Regions from separate parts of the Actinoplanes derwentensis genome, predicted to be linked through region 1. Evidence: riboswitches for the same ligand, from Rfam matches in the RefSeq annotation. Region 1 holds a riboswitch; each other region holds the start of a gene.
The links. A riboswitch is a leader RNA that binds a small molecule or an ion and turns the genes downstream of it on or off. The one in region 1 is predicted to bind cobalamin.

Region 1 (3,446 bases):
CGTGCCGACCAGGGTGTCGAACTCCGGCGAGCAGAAGTGGTCGATGTTGTAGCTGCCCTTGCACGTGTAGTCCGAGGTGAGGACGCTGGCGGCGTCGGCGAAGTCGGACAGGTAGCTGCGCGAGTTCAGGAACATGTCGAAGTCACCGGCGAGCACCTTCGGCTCCTGCGCCGAATAGTCACCGACCGTCACCTCGACCTTGATGCCGGCTTCCCCGAGCATCGACTGGATGGCGGTGGCGAGCACCGGCATCTCCGGACGGTTCGGGAACGTCCAGAGCCGTACGGTCAGCGGCTTGCCCGGCCCGTACCCGGCCTGGGTCAGAAGGCTTTTGGCCTCGGCGAGGTCGGCGGCGGGCGGCGGGACCCGCGAACCCCACGGCACGGCGGTGCCGAACAGGTCGGCGGCCGGTGTCGCGGCACCTTGCAGGACCTGGGCGGCGAGGGTCGGCCGGTCGATCGCGGCGGTGACCGCCCGGCGTACCCGCAAGTCGTTGAAAGGTTCTGCGCTCTGGTTGAGGAGCAACTCGACGGTGCGCGCGGCGGGATAGGCGGTCACCGCGCCCCCGGCGGCCTCGACCTGGGCGGTGGCGGCGTGCGGCAGGCCCTCGGCGAACTGCACATCCCCGGACTGCAGGGCCAGCGCCCGGCTCTGCGGGTCGGTCACATAACGCACCGTCACCTTGCTGGCGGCCGGCGCGGCACCCCAGTAGGCGTCGTTGCGCTCCAGCACGGCCGAGTCGGCGCCGTTGACGGCCGACAAGACATAAGGGCCGGTTGCGGTACGAACGACCTGTGGCTGTCCACCCGCCGCGTACGCCGAAGGCGCCAGAATCCCGAGGTTTCCACTGCTCATCCGCAGCGGCAGCACCGGATCGGCCATGCTCGTGCCGATCAGCACCGCACCGGCCCCGTCGGCTTCGACGGTCAGGCCGATGTCACGGACCGCACGCGGCGGCGCGGACACCGTGGAGATGTAGGTCAGCGCGGTGACCACGGCGTCCGCGGTCAGCGGCGTGCCGTCGTGGAACGTGACCCCGTCACGCAGTGTGAACCGCCAGATCTTCGGGTCGGCGGTCTGTTCCCACCCGGTGGCCAGGCCGGGTGCGGGCTGTGCCGACGCGTCGACACTGGTCAGGGTCTCGGCGACACCGAGAGTCATCAGCAGGGCGCCGTCGTCGGCGTCGAAGGCGTACGCGGACCGGGGCGGGAACTGCATCGCCACCGCGATCTCGCCGTTGACCGTCGTCACCGGGGCGGCACCGCCGGAGCAGGCGGCCAGTGTCAGTGCGAGAACCGTCACAGCGGCTGGCCGCAGGCGGGCTGGGAGTTTCACGAAGACCTTTTCCCTCGAAGTGGCCGACGGGCACACGACAGGAAGGGCTCGTCACCCCCTTGGTCATCCCGAGAGACCGCCGGCGGCGCACACCGTCCGGTGTGCGCAGTGCCGGCAGGTCTTCGGACTCGTGGGCGCGGATGTGTTCCAGCCACCTATTGGCCGTCGCTTCCCAGGCCGCATGGGCGGCCCAGTGCTCGATGACGGCGGTCGTTCCCACTCACCGCTGCGGGGCAGTCCCGGTTTCACACCGGGTTCCCTCTTGCGACACCCCACCTGGCGGGCAGGGTGAACCAGCACCGCGGCACATGCTACCGGTGAAGATCAGCACCTGGAAACGGGTCAGGCGGCCAGGCACGCCACCCCGACCAGCGCGGCGAACACCCGCAGAGGTGTACGGCCGGGAGCCGCTCCCGCAACAGCACGGCGTTGAGCAGTACCGTGACCGCCGGATAGAGGGAGGAGACGACAGCCGCGGCACCGACGGCGACCCCGGCCGCGGCCACGGCGAACGCGCCGTCCGCGACCGTCTCCAGCACGCCGACCCCCACGGGCAGCAGCCAGGGCGAGCCGGTGCCGCGCGGCATCCGGATCCGTCGCCGGACCAGGGCCTCGGTGAGTAGCAGCAGACCCGCGATCCCGCCGGCGAGCCGGACATAAGCGGTGGCGATGTACGGATCGTCGGGCGCCGCCTCGTGCACGAGCACGAAGAACGTGCCGAAGCAGAGTGCCGCCCCGCCCGCACACCAGGCCGCCCGCCACCGGGCCCGCCGTCCCGCGCGATCTCCGGCGGGCCAGGACGCGCAGGTCATCCCGGCCATCGCGGCGACCGCCCCGAGGATGCCGCCCGCGCTGAGCCGTTCGCCGTGCAGCAGGCCCCAGGCGACCGGGATGAGCGCCGCACCGGCCGCGACCGGGGCGACCACGGCCAGTGATCCGTCGCGCATCGCCCGGTAGACCAGGCCCATGCCCGGTACGGAGAGTGTGCCCGCGACGGCGCTGATCACCAGTAGCCGCGGATCGGTGGGCAGCGGACCGTCCCGGACGGCCAGGTAGACGAGAGCCAGCACCAGGCCGGTCAGCTGGGCTCCGATCAGGACGGCGCGGACCGGTAGCCGCCGCGCGCCGACCCCGGCGAGAAAGTCGGAGAAGCCCCATCCGGTGGCGGCGATGCCCGCCAGTGCCAATGTCCAACTCAACGCTGTGTGACGCCCCGCAATCCCGGCAGTTCTCGGCGGGCTCGGTGCGGCCGGAACGCGGCGAGCCGCATCCATTGACGGATCCGCCCGCCGACAGATGATTGACACCGGAATGACGCACCTCACGCCAGGGCCGGGAACCAGCCGGGCCCGGAAACCGACCAACACGGCGTTGCCGCAGGGTCAGGGGTGGAAAGTGAAGTCAAGAACACGGTCGGTCACGGCGCTGGTCGCCGGGACGGCCGCGGTGGTGCTGGTGCCCGCGCTGATGTTCGCCGGGGGAGTGGACACCACCGTCATCCCCGGCCTGCCCGACGCCGGGCCGGTCACCCCGTGGGCGTTGCCGGTGGTCACCACCCTGTCCGACCTGCTGGCGGTGCTGCTCGCCGGAGTGCTGGTGACGGCCGCGTTCCTGCTGCCCGGCGACGGTCCCAGCGTCTCCGCGCACGGCTGGCAGCTGCTGCGCCGGGCCACCTGGCTGGCCGCTGCGTGGCTGCTGGTCGTGGTCGCGCGGATCCTGTTCAGCGTCTCCGACGTGCTCGGCGTGCCGGTGCCGGAACTCGGGGTCCAGCCGGTCGCCGGGTTCGCCCTGTCCATCTCGCAGGGGCAGGCCCTGATGTGGCAGGCCGGGCTGATCCTGCTGGTGGTGGTGCTCAGCCGGGCCGGGCTGTCGCGCGGGCTGGCCGCCGTCACCACGATCCTCGCCCTGGTGGCGATCGTGCCGCCCGTGTTCACCGGGCACGCCGCCGGTGCCGGGGACCACCAGCTCGCGGTGTCGAGCCTGGTACTGCACGTGCTCGCCGCGACCCTCTGGATCGGCGGCCTCGGCGGGCTGCTGCTGGTGCGCCGGGCCCGGGCGTTCCCGGAGGCGGTCGCCCGCTACAGCCGCCTCGCGCTGGCCTGTCTCATCGT
Region 2 (3,446 bases), 640 kb from region 1:
GTGCCCAGCTCACCCGGCGCCCGCGACAGCAGCCACGAGCCGCCCACGTCCGGGTGGAAACCGATACCCACCTCGGGCATGGCCAGCCGGGACCGTTCGGTGACGATCCGCAGTGACGCGTGGGCGGACACCCCGATCCCGCCGCCCATCACCAGCCCGTCCATCCAGGCGACGATCGGTTTCGGATATCCGGCGATGGCGGCGTTGAGGTCGTACTCCCGGGCCCAGAACTCCAGCGACCCGGTGCCCCCGGAAACCGCGTCCGCGTGCATGGCCCGCAGATCCCCACCGGCGCAGAGACCACGCTCCCCGGCCCCGGTGATCAGCACCGTCCGCACCCGGTCGTCGGACTCCCATTCCCGCAGCACGTCAGCGACGAGTCCGACCATCTCGGCGGTCAGTGCGTTGATGGCTTCCGGCCGGTTCAGGATCACCTGGCCGAGCTGACCTTCCACGATCGTGAGCACGGGCGACGTACACAAATGATGTCCTTCGGTCATTTCTGGGGCGGGACCGGCGCGACCGGGCGGATCGCGGTGAACTGGTGATGTTCGTAGCGGGTGGCGGCGAGCAGCAGCAACCATTCGTCGCAGCCCTGCCACGGGTGGATGTCGGCGGCACCGCCGCGCACCACCCGGGGACCGTCACCGGTGCGGGGCCGGGCATCGTCCGGGGCGCCCGTGAAGCCAGGGATCCACACGTCGGCGCAGATCTCGTTCGCTGAGCCCATGGCGGCCAGTCCGAACGCGTTCTCGGCGTCGGCTGTCCGCAACTCATCCCTGAAATCGTGGAGCACTTGCTCCTCGCCGGGCTTGCCGTCGCCACGGAAGGTCAGAGTGGTGGTGCCGCCCCGGGCCGCGTACTCCCACTCGGCCTCGCTGGGCAGCCGGAACGGCAGTTCAGCAAGTAGGTCATCCAGGTCGTCCTCGAGCCGGGCCGTGCCGGATTCCGCGTCGGTGTAGTCGTCCTCATATTCGGGCAGCCAGTGCCGAACCTGAGCGACCGTCAACGGGTGCCGGGCGATCAGGAACGGCGCGACGTGCACGTCACGGACCGGCTGGGCCTCTGCGGCGCCGGCGAAGAACGACGTGAGGTCGTCCTCGGCGCCGCCACTGCGCTCGATCGCGCGTACCGCCGCCAGTTCGTTCTCGGACAAGCCCATCCGGAACGTCCCGCCCGGCACCTCCCGGAAGACGACGCCGGAGGGGGTGTGCCGCCAGGCCGGCCGGTCGGCCACGATCTCCTCGGTCCACATGGCGCCGAACGTTAGCAGCGCTTGACCCGCGACCGGAGAATGGCTTGGTCAGCGAATCGCCGATGCCGGGGGAGGCGCGGGGTGGAACAGCGCGGCCGGGGCCGGTGTCCGGTCTGTGGACGGATCGCCGGAATCACCGCCGAGGGGCGGGTCGCGCGGCATGACGGCACGATCCGGGCCTATGCCCCGCCTCAGGAGTGTCCGGGTGGTGGACGGCTGCCGCAGGATGATCCACCCGACTAGTTGATCTCTGTCGGGTGACGTGTTGAACACACCATGTTGGGTTATGACTTTCTGGCCTGACCTAGATATGGTGTTCCACGCAGCTGGTTCGGCCGGGCCCTCACGGGTCCGTCCGAGGCAACAGGGAACCCGGTGCAAGGCCGGGACTGCCCCGCAGCGGTGAGTGGGAACGACAACCGTCAGGTAAGCACTGGGCCCGTCCCGGGCCTGGGAAGCGACGGTCGGTAGGTGGCTCTGGCGACAAGCCGGAGCCGTGCCCACGAGTCCGAAGACCTGCCAGCGTGCCGTGCATCGCGGTGATGTGCGGCGGTTGAAGGCCGCGTGGGACGGCTGACGCCGAGCGTCCGCGTGGCCGTGTGCCCGTGGACGGCTGGTGTCTGTCCTCCACGCGTCGGGCTCGCGAGGGAGGAGTGGGCATGACGCTCACCACCAAGGTCACCAGTGTGCCGGAGCAGCGGCGGCATGTGATGCAGGTGCGTAAGAGAAACGGCGATCTGGAGCCGGTCGACGTCAACAAGATCGTCAAAGCGGTCGAGTTGTGGGTCGCCGATCTGGACGAGGTCGACCCGCTGCGGGTGGCGACCAAGACGATCAGTGGCCTGTACGACGGCGCGACCACCGCTGAGCTGGACAAGCTGTCGATCCAGACGGCTGCCGAGCTGATCGGTGAGGAGCCGCAGTACTCGAAGCTGGCGGCCCGGCTGCTGGCGGCGTACGTCGACAAGGAGGTCCGCCTCCAGGGCGTCGCGAGCTTCAGCCAGTCGATCCGGTACGCCCACTCCGAAGGCCTGATCGGCGACGAGACCGCCGCGTTCGTGGCCGCGAACGCCCGCAAGCTCGACGACGCCATCGACCCGGCCGGTGACCTGCGCTTCGAATATTTCGGGCTGCGCACCGTCGCGGACCGTTACCTGCTGCGCCACCCGACCGAGCGTCTGGTCGTGGAGACCCCGCAGTACTGGCTGCTGCGGGTCGCCTGTGGCCTGTCCAAGGACGCCCGTGAGGCGATCGGCTTCTACCGGCTGATGTCGTCGCTGGCGTACCTGCCCAGCTCACCGACCCTGTTCAACTCGGGCACCCGGCACACCCAGATGTCGTCGTGTTTCCTGGTCGACTCGCCGAAGGACGAGCTGGACTCGATCTACGAGCGGTACCACCAGGTCGCGAAGCTGTCGAAGTTCTCCGGCGGCATCGGTATCGCCTGGTCGCGGGTCCGCGGCCGGGGCGCGCTGATCCGGGGCACCAACGGCAAGTCCAACGGCATCGTCCCGTTCCTGAAGACCCTCGACGCCGGGGTGGCGGCGGTCAACCAGGGCGGCCGGCGCAAGGGCGCGGCCTGCGTGTACCTGGAGCCGTGGCACCCGGACATCGAGGAGTTCCTGGAACTGCGCGACAACACCGGTGAGGAGTCGCGCCGCACCCACAACCTGAACCTGGCGAACTGGATCCCGGACGAGTTCATGCGCCGCGTCGAGGCCGACGGCGACTGGTCGCTGATCGACCCGTCCGAGGCCCCGGAGTTGCCCGACCTGTTCGGGGAGGCGTTCGACGACGCTTACCGGGCCGCGGAGAAGAAAGCGGTCAAGACCGTCAAGGCCCGCGACTTGTACGGCCGGATGATGCGCACGCTGGCACAGACCGGCAACGGCTGGATGACGTTCAAGGACCGCTCGAACGCGCTGTCGAACCAGACCGGCGAGCCCGGCAACACCATCCACCTGTCGAACCTTTGCACCGAGATCCTCGAGGTCAACAACGACGACGAGACCGCCGTCTGCAACCTCGGCTCGGTCAACCTGGGCGCACACGTCACCGCTGACGGTGTCGACTGGGAGAAGCTGCGCGAGACGGTGCGCACGGCCGTGGTCTACCTGGACCGGGTCATCGACATCAACTACTACCCGTCCGACCAGGCCGCCGCGTCGAACCCGCGCTGGCGTCCGGTCGG
Region 3 (3,446 bases), 330 kb from region 1:
ACGCGAAGTCCGCCCGCCAGTCCCCCACCAGGCTGTCCGGGGTCACACCCCAGTCGACCTCCTTACGGTCGGCCACCAGCTGAAAGTTGCGGACCACCTGGAACAGATGCGACAACAGGTCCCGCACCGTGAACTCGGCACACGGCGTCACCGCCGGCAACTGCTCGTCACGCACCCGCGCCACCAGCGCGGTCACCACCGGAACCGCCTTGCCGAGCAGATCACTGATCTCAGTAGACATGGACCCAGCCTAGAAACCCCGACACATCCCGGCCAGGTGAACCAGGCACCCGGCCGGGTGACGCCACCCGCGATCGGCTACTCCTGAACCGGCCGGGCCCGGCCCGGATCAGTCACCATCAACCGGTCGTCAGCGATCTCCGACTCCCCGTTCGCCTCCGCCTCGGTCACCCCGACCAACTGCAGAAAACGATCACCCAACTCCGGATCCGCCGTCAGAATCAGCACCGTCAACCCGGTATCCGGGCCACCGGAGAACGGGAAACCCGTGATCGGCCCCACCAGATCCACCCACTGACCCTCCTCCAGCGGCTCCGCCAGACTGTTCGCATAACCCGCCATGTGCTCCAGCGTCACGAACGGCCACTGCGGCGGATCCGTCTCCGCCCCGCGCACCAGCCGGAACGTCAACTCCACACCCCAACGCCGGCCCAGCCCGTACGTCACATAATGCCAATGCCCGTCCGCCGGATACACCGAACCGGCCTCCAGCACATGCTCACCGGCCACATACGACACATGCCACGGCTGCTCCCGCGGATACAACCGGCCCAACGCCTCGGTGACAACCTCCCACATCATCCCGGCATTCGATCATGAGTCGTGGACTCCCCAGAAGTAGCGGGGTGCCACCCACGCCGCCGCCCCCGGCCGACCACCGCCGCCACCACACCCGCCAACAACGCCAGACCCGCACCACCGGCAGCGAACAAACCCGCCCGATCCCACTCCGGACCACCCCGGCGCGCCAACGGCACCGGCGACACCGCCACCACCGCCGCCACCTTCGGACCCGCCTCCTCCGTCAGCGCCCGATACGGATTCAGCAGCCCGAACCCGTACCCGGCACTGCGCGCCCCACCCGGAGCCGGATCCACCGACCGCAACAACCGGTCCGTGATCTCCGCCGCACTGTCACGGGGAAACCGCTCCCGCAACAACGCCGCCGTCGCCGCCACGAACGGCGCCGCGAAACTCGTCCCCTGCACCACCCGATGACCCGACACCGGCGACAACACCGTCACCGCGTCACCGAACGCCGCCACATCCACATGCTCACCCGGCTGCGAGAACTGAGCCAGCGACCCGTCAGCGGCCACCGCACCCACACCGATCACCCCCGGATAACCCGCCGGGTACGCCACCCCACCATCGACACCACCGTTACCGGCAGCGGCCACCACCACCACGTCCGCAGCGACCGCCTCCGCGACCGCCGCCCGCACACCCGCATCCTGACCCGGCATCACCAGCGAAATGTTGATCACCTTCGCCCTGGCCGTGGTCACCGACCACCGGATCGCCTGCGCAAAAGCAGCCGCACTCGACGACCCCTGCCCCGCATCGTCCAGATCCGAATCCTCACTGACCCGCGCCGGCACGATCGTCGCCCCCGGCGCCAAACCCTGCACCCCGGAATCAGCCTCCGGCAGCCCCGCGATGATCCCCGCCACCGCCGTCCCGTGCCCCGGACAGTCCTGCCGCGCATCCGCCGCACCATGCAGAAAATCCCGTCCACCCAGCACCCGGCCGGTCAACTGCGGGTTCCGCGCCACCCCGGAATCGATCACCGCCACCCGGACACCGGCACCCGTGGCCAGACCCGCCAACCGGGCCGGCGCATACGCCTTCAACTCCGCCGGAACACCCGGCGACGTCACCCCCGCACCCAGACACTGCGCCGCACTCGCCGGCCCCACCACAGGCACCACCACACCCGCGACGAAACCCACCACCACCGCAACCGGCAACCGCACGAAACCCACCCCCGGTACACCCCCGACGACCGGCGTGGATGCTACCGGCCACCAGTTGTGCCGCCACCACCCCGGCCGTTAAGTTGAAGCCAGCCAATTCTGCGGCGAGTGAGGAAAACCGGTGAGACTCCGGTGCGGTCGCGCCACTGTAAGCCGAACCCCGTCACGGGCAGGCGAGTCAGGACGCTCACGCGCCGCAGGCCCCATCGATCGGGACGCGTCATCCCGAAGGAGGAACCACTCCATGCCCAAGGCACAACCCCTCGCCGTACCCACGGTCTCCACCCGGCTCCTCGCCACCGCCGCGGGATTCACCGGCATCATGCTGCTCCTGGCCTACCTCGTCGCCTTCGACCAGGGCGGCATCTCCCAAAGCGGTATGTACCTGCACGAACTCATGCACGACGGCCGCCACCTGCTCGGTGTCCCGTGCCATTGACCACCCCCGTCCCCACCTACATCCAGCTCCTGCTCCGCGGCCTACTCGCCGGCCTGATCGCGGGACTGTTCGCCGGGACCTTCGCCTACGTCGCCGGCGAACCCCACATCAACGCCGCCATCGCCATCGAAGAAGCCAACGCCCCGGCACTCGCCCCCGGTGAGGCCGACGAAGAAGCCCTCGTCGAACGCGACGTCCAGAGCACCGTCGGCCTGCTCCTGGCCACCGCCCTCTACGGCGCGGCCCTCGGCGGCATCCTCGCCACCGCCTACACCGTCCTGCGGCGCCGGCTGCGCACCGGCAGCGACACCCAGGCCGCTCTCGGCCTCGCCGCAGCCGCCCTCACCGGCATCGTTCTCGTGCCCTACCTGAAATACCCGCCCAACCCACCCGCCGTCGGCGACCCCGACACCATCGACCAGCGCACCATCGCCTACCTCGCCGTCCTCATCCTCGGCCTGGTAGCCGTCTGGGCCGCCGTCCTCGCCGCCCGCACCCAGACCCACCAATGGCGCCGTGCTACCGCCGGCACCATTGCGTTCCTGATCGTGGTCACCATCGCCTATCTGATGCTGCCCACCTTCAACGAGGTCCCCGACGACTTCCCGGCGACGCTGCTGTGGAACTTCCGGATCTCGTCACTCGGCACCCAGACCATCCTCTGGACCGCCCTCGGACTGACCTTCGCAGGACTGCTCAACCAGCTGGCCACCCGCACCGGGCAGCCCATCGCAACCCCGGAGCCCGCCACCACCGCGTGACCGGCGACGTATGAAGACAGTGAGGGCAGCGCCCTCACTGTCTTTGTATGCAACCAGTGCCTGATACCAATAGGCCCATGACCGCGCCACAACACACCATCACCGTCGACGACCTGACCGGACCCGCCATCGCCGCCCTGCTCCAGGAACACGTCGACGAAATGCGCGGCATCAGCCCACCCGAGAGCAAACACGCCCTCGACCTCGACGGCCTGCGCCGCACCGGCATCACCCTCTGGACCCTGCACG
Region 4 (3,446 bases), 3.3 Mb from region 1:
TACTCCATCTCTCAGGCCCTCCTAGCCACTGCCACCACGTCTCCCAGCCCCCTCGTCCGGGGGCCGGCCGTGACCGGTTCGGCCCCGCCGATCCTCAGCGATCCCGCCGCCGCAGTCGATGGCCCGACCAGCCCGCTTTCCCCACCCGGTCCGCTTCCCGGTGCCGGACGCCGAGTGATCATGTAACCGTTGGTGGTGGCCTCGGCCAGGACGTGCGGGCCGGCCGGGCTGCCGCAGGCTCGCGCGCATCCGGCCCAGTGGACCGGCAGCCCGTCGACGAACCGGGCCGCGGCGACGGCGTCGGCCCGCACGTCGGCCAGCGATTTCGCGCACCCGGGCCGCCCGGCGCACGCGGTCACCCCGGACCACGGCGAGCCGGGCGTCACCGCGAGACCCGCTCCGGCCAGGCGATCCGCCCACGGCTGCGCCGCCTCCGGCGGCAGATCAGCCACCAGCACCCCGCGCCACGGCGTCACCACCAGATGGTCGGCGTCTTCCAGGACCCGCAGCTGTACGCCGGTCAACCGGCCCAACGGCACCAGGGCCGCGACCGCCACGAGCCCGTCCTGCTGGGGCACGATCCCGATCAGGTCACCCGGCTCCGTGGCACCGACCGGAACCGCGACCTCGACCGCCACCGGCGTCAGACCGAGCGCCGCCACGACCCTGGCCGACACCCGCCCCGGGCCGTCCCGAAGCTCCCGCAGCCGCCACACCGCTGAACCGCCGGCCAGCCGAACATCCTGCCGCGTGTCCTGTTGCACGTCCGTCCGGGTGTCGCGTTGCACGTCGCGTTCGGACAGGAACGCGTGCGCGGCCGCGATCAGCGCCGGAGCCACCTGAGTGGACTCCACCCGCACCCCGGTGTCGTGCCCGGCGAACCGGACAGCGAACAACGGATCCGCCGATTCACCCTGGTCATCGCTCACTCCGACGGGGATCGCCGCGACGTCCGAGGCGAGTGGGACATGCCCGATCGCGAACAGGAACTTCCCCGGCAGAGCGGGCAGCAGCGGGTCACCGAGGATCGCCCGGTCGAGCTCGTCCACCAGCACGCGCAACGCTTTGACGGGCAGGGGCGGGGCCGCGATGTTCCGTACGTTGTCGTGGGTCGTCGAAGGCAGCAGACCGGCCGACCGCAACCGGGCCGCCAGAGCCGGCGCATCGCCGGGACCCAAGCCTCTGAGCTGCAGGTTGGCACGCGAGGTCAACTCCAGCGCGCCGTCACCGAACTCCTCGGCCAGCTCCCGCAGCGACCGCAACCGCGCCCCGGACAGCATCCCGCCGGGCAGCCGCACCCGAGCCAGCATGCCGTCGGCCGCGGCGTGCAGCCGCAGAGCGCCGGGGCAGGCATCGGTCTCGGAGGTTCGACGGTGAGCCATGGCCCGGATACTACGGCCGCCCTCCGACACGAATTCACCTTCGGTGGGCCGTGGTCGGGAGCGTCACAGCGCCGGGTTCGCCTTGACGCGGGACACCGGGGTTCGGGAAGCTCAGGGGGCTCAACGGGCGGCGACGCCGCGGAGGAAGCCGGTGTGAGTCCGGCGCGGTCCCGCCACTGTCACCAGGGTTTTCTCCTGGCAGCCAGGAACTCCGGTCGCCGCCTTTCCTTTTCTACCCGGGGCGCGGACCCCGAGGGGGAGTGCGCGCGTGTTCCTGCTGCTGTCGACATCCGACACCGATCTGCTCAGCGCCCGGGCCAGTGGCTCGCCATGGCGTCTCGCCAACCCGGCCCGCACCGGCGTCGCCGATCTTCCGGCCCTGCTCGACGGGGTCGAGCTGGTGGTGGTGCGCATTCTCGGCGGTCGCCGCGCCTGGGAGGCGGGCCTCGACTCGCTGCTCGCGGGCACCGTGCCGGTGCTGGTGCTCGGTGGCGAGCAGGCCCCCGACGCCGAGTTGATGAGACTGTCCACGGTGCCGGCCGGCGTGGCCGCGGAAGCGCACGTCTACCTGGCCCAGGGCGGTTCGGAGAACCTCACCGCACTGCACGACTTCCTCTCCGACACGGTGCTGCTGACCGGCAACGGTTTCGCGCCCGCGGTCGCCGCGCCGGAGTGGGGCCCGCTGCCCCGCGAGGCCGCGCCCGGCACCGGCCCGTCGACCGTGGCGGTGCTCTACTACCGGGCCCATCACATGGCCGGCAACACCGCCTTCGTCGAGGCTCTCAGTCAGGCGATCGAGGCCAAGGGCGCCCGGGCGCTGCCGATCTACACGGCATCGCTGCGGACCGCGTCGCCCGAGCTGCTCGCCGAGTTGCGTAAGGCGGACGCCCTGGTGGTGACGGTGCTGGCGGCCGGCGGCACCAAACCGGCCACGGTGGGCGCGGGCGGCGACGACGAGGCGTGGGATGTCGGCGTCCTCGCCGACCTCGACGTGCCGATCCTGCAGGGCCTCTGTCTGACCAGCTCACGGGCCGCCTGGGAGGCCAGTGCCGACGGTCTGACACCGTTGGACGCGGCGACGCAGGTGGCGATCCCCGAGTTCGACGGCCGGATCATCACGGTGCCGTTCTCGTTCAAGGAGATCGACGAGGACGGGCTGTCGGTCTACGTGGCCGACCCCGAGCGGGCGTCCCGGGTCGCCGGGATCGCGGTGTCGCACGCCCGACTGCGGCATCTGCCGCCCGCGGAGCGCAAGGTCGCGCTGATGCTGTCGGCCTACCCGACGAAACACTCCCGGATCGGCAACGCCGTCGGTCTCGACACCCCGGCTTCGGCTGTCGCGCTGCTCGCCGCCCTCGACGGTCAGGGCTACAAGATCGGAGACTTCGGGTCGTACGACGGTGACGGCCTGATCCACACCTTGATCGCGGCCGGCGGCCAGGACCCGGACTGGCTGACCGAGGAGCAGTTGGCCGCCAACCCGGTGCGGATCTCCGGTGAGCGTTACGCGGCGTGGTTCGCGACCCTGCCGGCGGACTTCCGGGAGAGCGTCCAGCAGCATTGGGGCCCGCCGCCCGGCGAGCTGTACACCGATCAGGGCGACATCGTGCTGGCCGCGCTCCGTGACGAGAACATCGTCGTGATGGTGCAGCCGCCGCGCGGTTTCGGGGCCAACCCGGTGGCCATCTACCACGACCCCGACCTGCCGCCGAGCCACCACTACCTGGCCGCCTACCGGTGGCTGGCCGACGACTTCGGCGCCCACGCGGTGGTGCACGTCGGAAAGCACGGCAACCTGGAATGGCTGCCGGGGAAGAACGTCGGCATGTCCGCTTCGGACGGCACCGACGCGGCCCTCGGTGACCTGCCGCTGATCTACCCGTTCCTGGTCAACGACCCGGGCGAGGGCACCCAGGCCAAACGCCGGGCGCACGCCACCCTGGTCGACCACCTGATCCCGCCGATGGCCCGGGCCGAGTCGTACGGCGACATCGCCCGCCTGGAGCAGTTGCTCGACGAGCATGCCAACATCGCCGCCCTCGACCCGGCCAAACTGCCGGCCAT

Region 2: linked by a shared signal. The riboswitch ahead of BLU81_RS05860 (ribonucleoside-diphosphate reductase subunit alpha) and the one ahead of BLU81_RS08970 (ABC transporter substrate-binding protein) in region 1 are both predicted to bind cobalamin.
Region 3: linked by a shared signal. The riboswitch ahead of BLU81_RS10665 (CbtB domain-containing protein) and the one ahead of BLU81_RS08970 (ABC transporter substrate-binding protein) in region 1 are both predicted to bind cobalamin.
Region 4: linked by a shared signal. The riboswitch ahead of cobN (cobaltochelatase subunit CobN) and the one ahead of BLU81_RS08970 (ABC transporter substrate-binding protein) in region 1 are both predicted to bind cobalamin.

What each region holds. Positions count from the first base shown of each region.
Region 1 is NZ_LT629758.1:1,962,756-1,966,201, forward strand. Features, by position in the region: gene BLU81_RS08970 (ABC transporter substrate-binding protein) at 1-1,302, opposite strand, end outside; cobalamin riboswitch at 1,432-1,648, opposite strand; gene BLU81_RS08975 (EamA family transporter) at 1,647-2,534, opposite strand; gene BLU81_RS08980 (cytochrome c oxidase assembly protein) at 2,731-3,446, shown strand, end outside.
Region 2 is NZ_LT629758.1:1,327,580-1,331,025, forward strand. Features, by position in the region: gene BLU81_RS05850 (enoyl-CoA hydratase/isomerase family protein) at 1-482, opposite strand, end outside; gene BLU81_RS05855 (formylglycine-generating enzyme family protein) at 497-1,255, opposite strand; cobalamin riboswitch at 1,566-1,793, shown strand; gene BLU81_RS05860 (ribonucleoside-diphosphate reductase subunit alpha) at 1,915-3,446, shown strand, end outside.
Region 3 is NZ_LT629758.1:2,295,522-2,298,967, forward strand. Features, by position in the region: gene BLU81_RS10650 (TIGR03086 family metal-binding protein) at 1-241, opposite strand, end outside; gene BLU81_RS10655 (suppressor of fused domain protein) at 319-822, opposite strand; gene BLU81_RS51485 (S8 family serine peptidase) at 819-1,997, opposite strand; cobalamin riboswitch at 2,087-2,206, shown strand; gene BLU81_RS10665 (CbtB domain-containing protein) at 2,242-2,436, shown strand; gene BLU81_RS10670 (CbtA family protein) at 2,427-3,197, shown strand; gene BLU81_RS10675 (GNAT family N-acetyltransferase) at 3,275-3,446, shown strand, end outside.
Region 4 is NZ_LT629758.1:9,278,865-9,282,310, forward strand. Features, by position in the region: gene BLU81_RS41525 (precorrin-8X methylmutase) at 1-8, opposite strand, end outside; gene BLU81_RS41530 (precorrin-3B synthase) at 12-1,382, opposite strand; cobalamin riboswitch at 1,490-1,612, shown strand; gene cobN (cobaltochelatase subunit CobN) at 1,651-3,446, shown strand, end outside.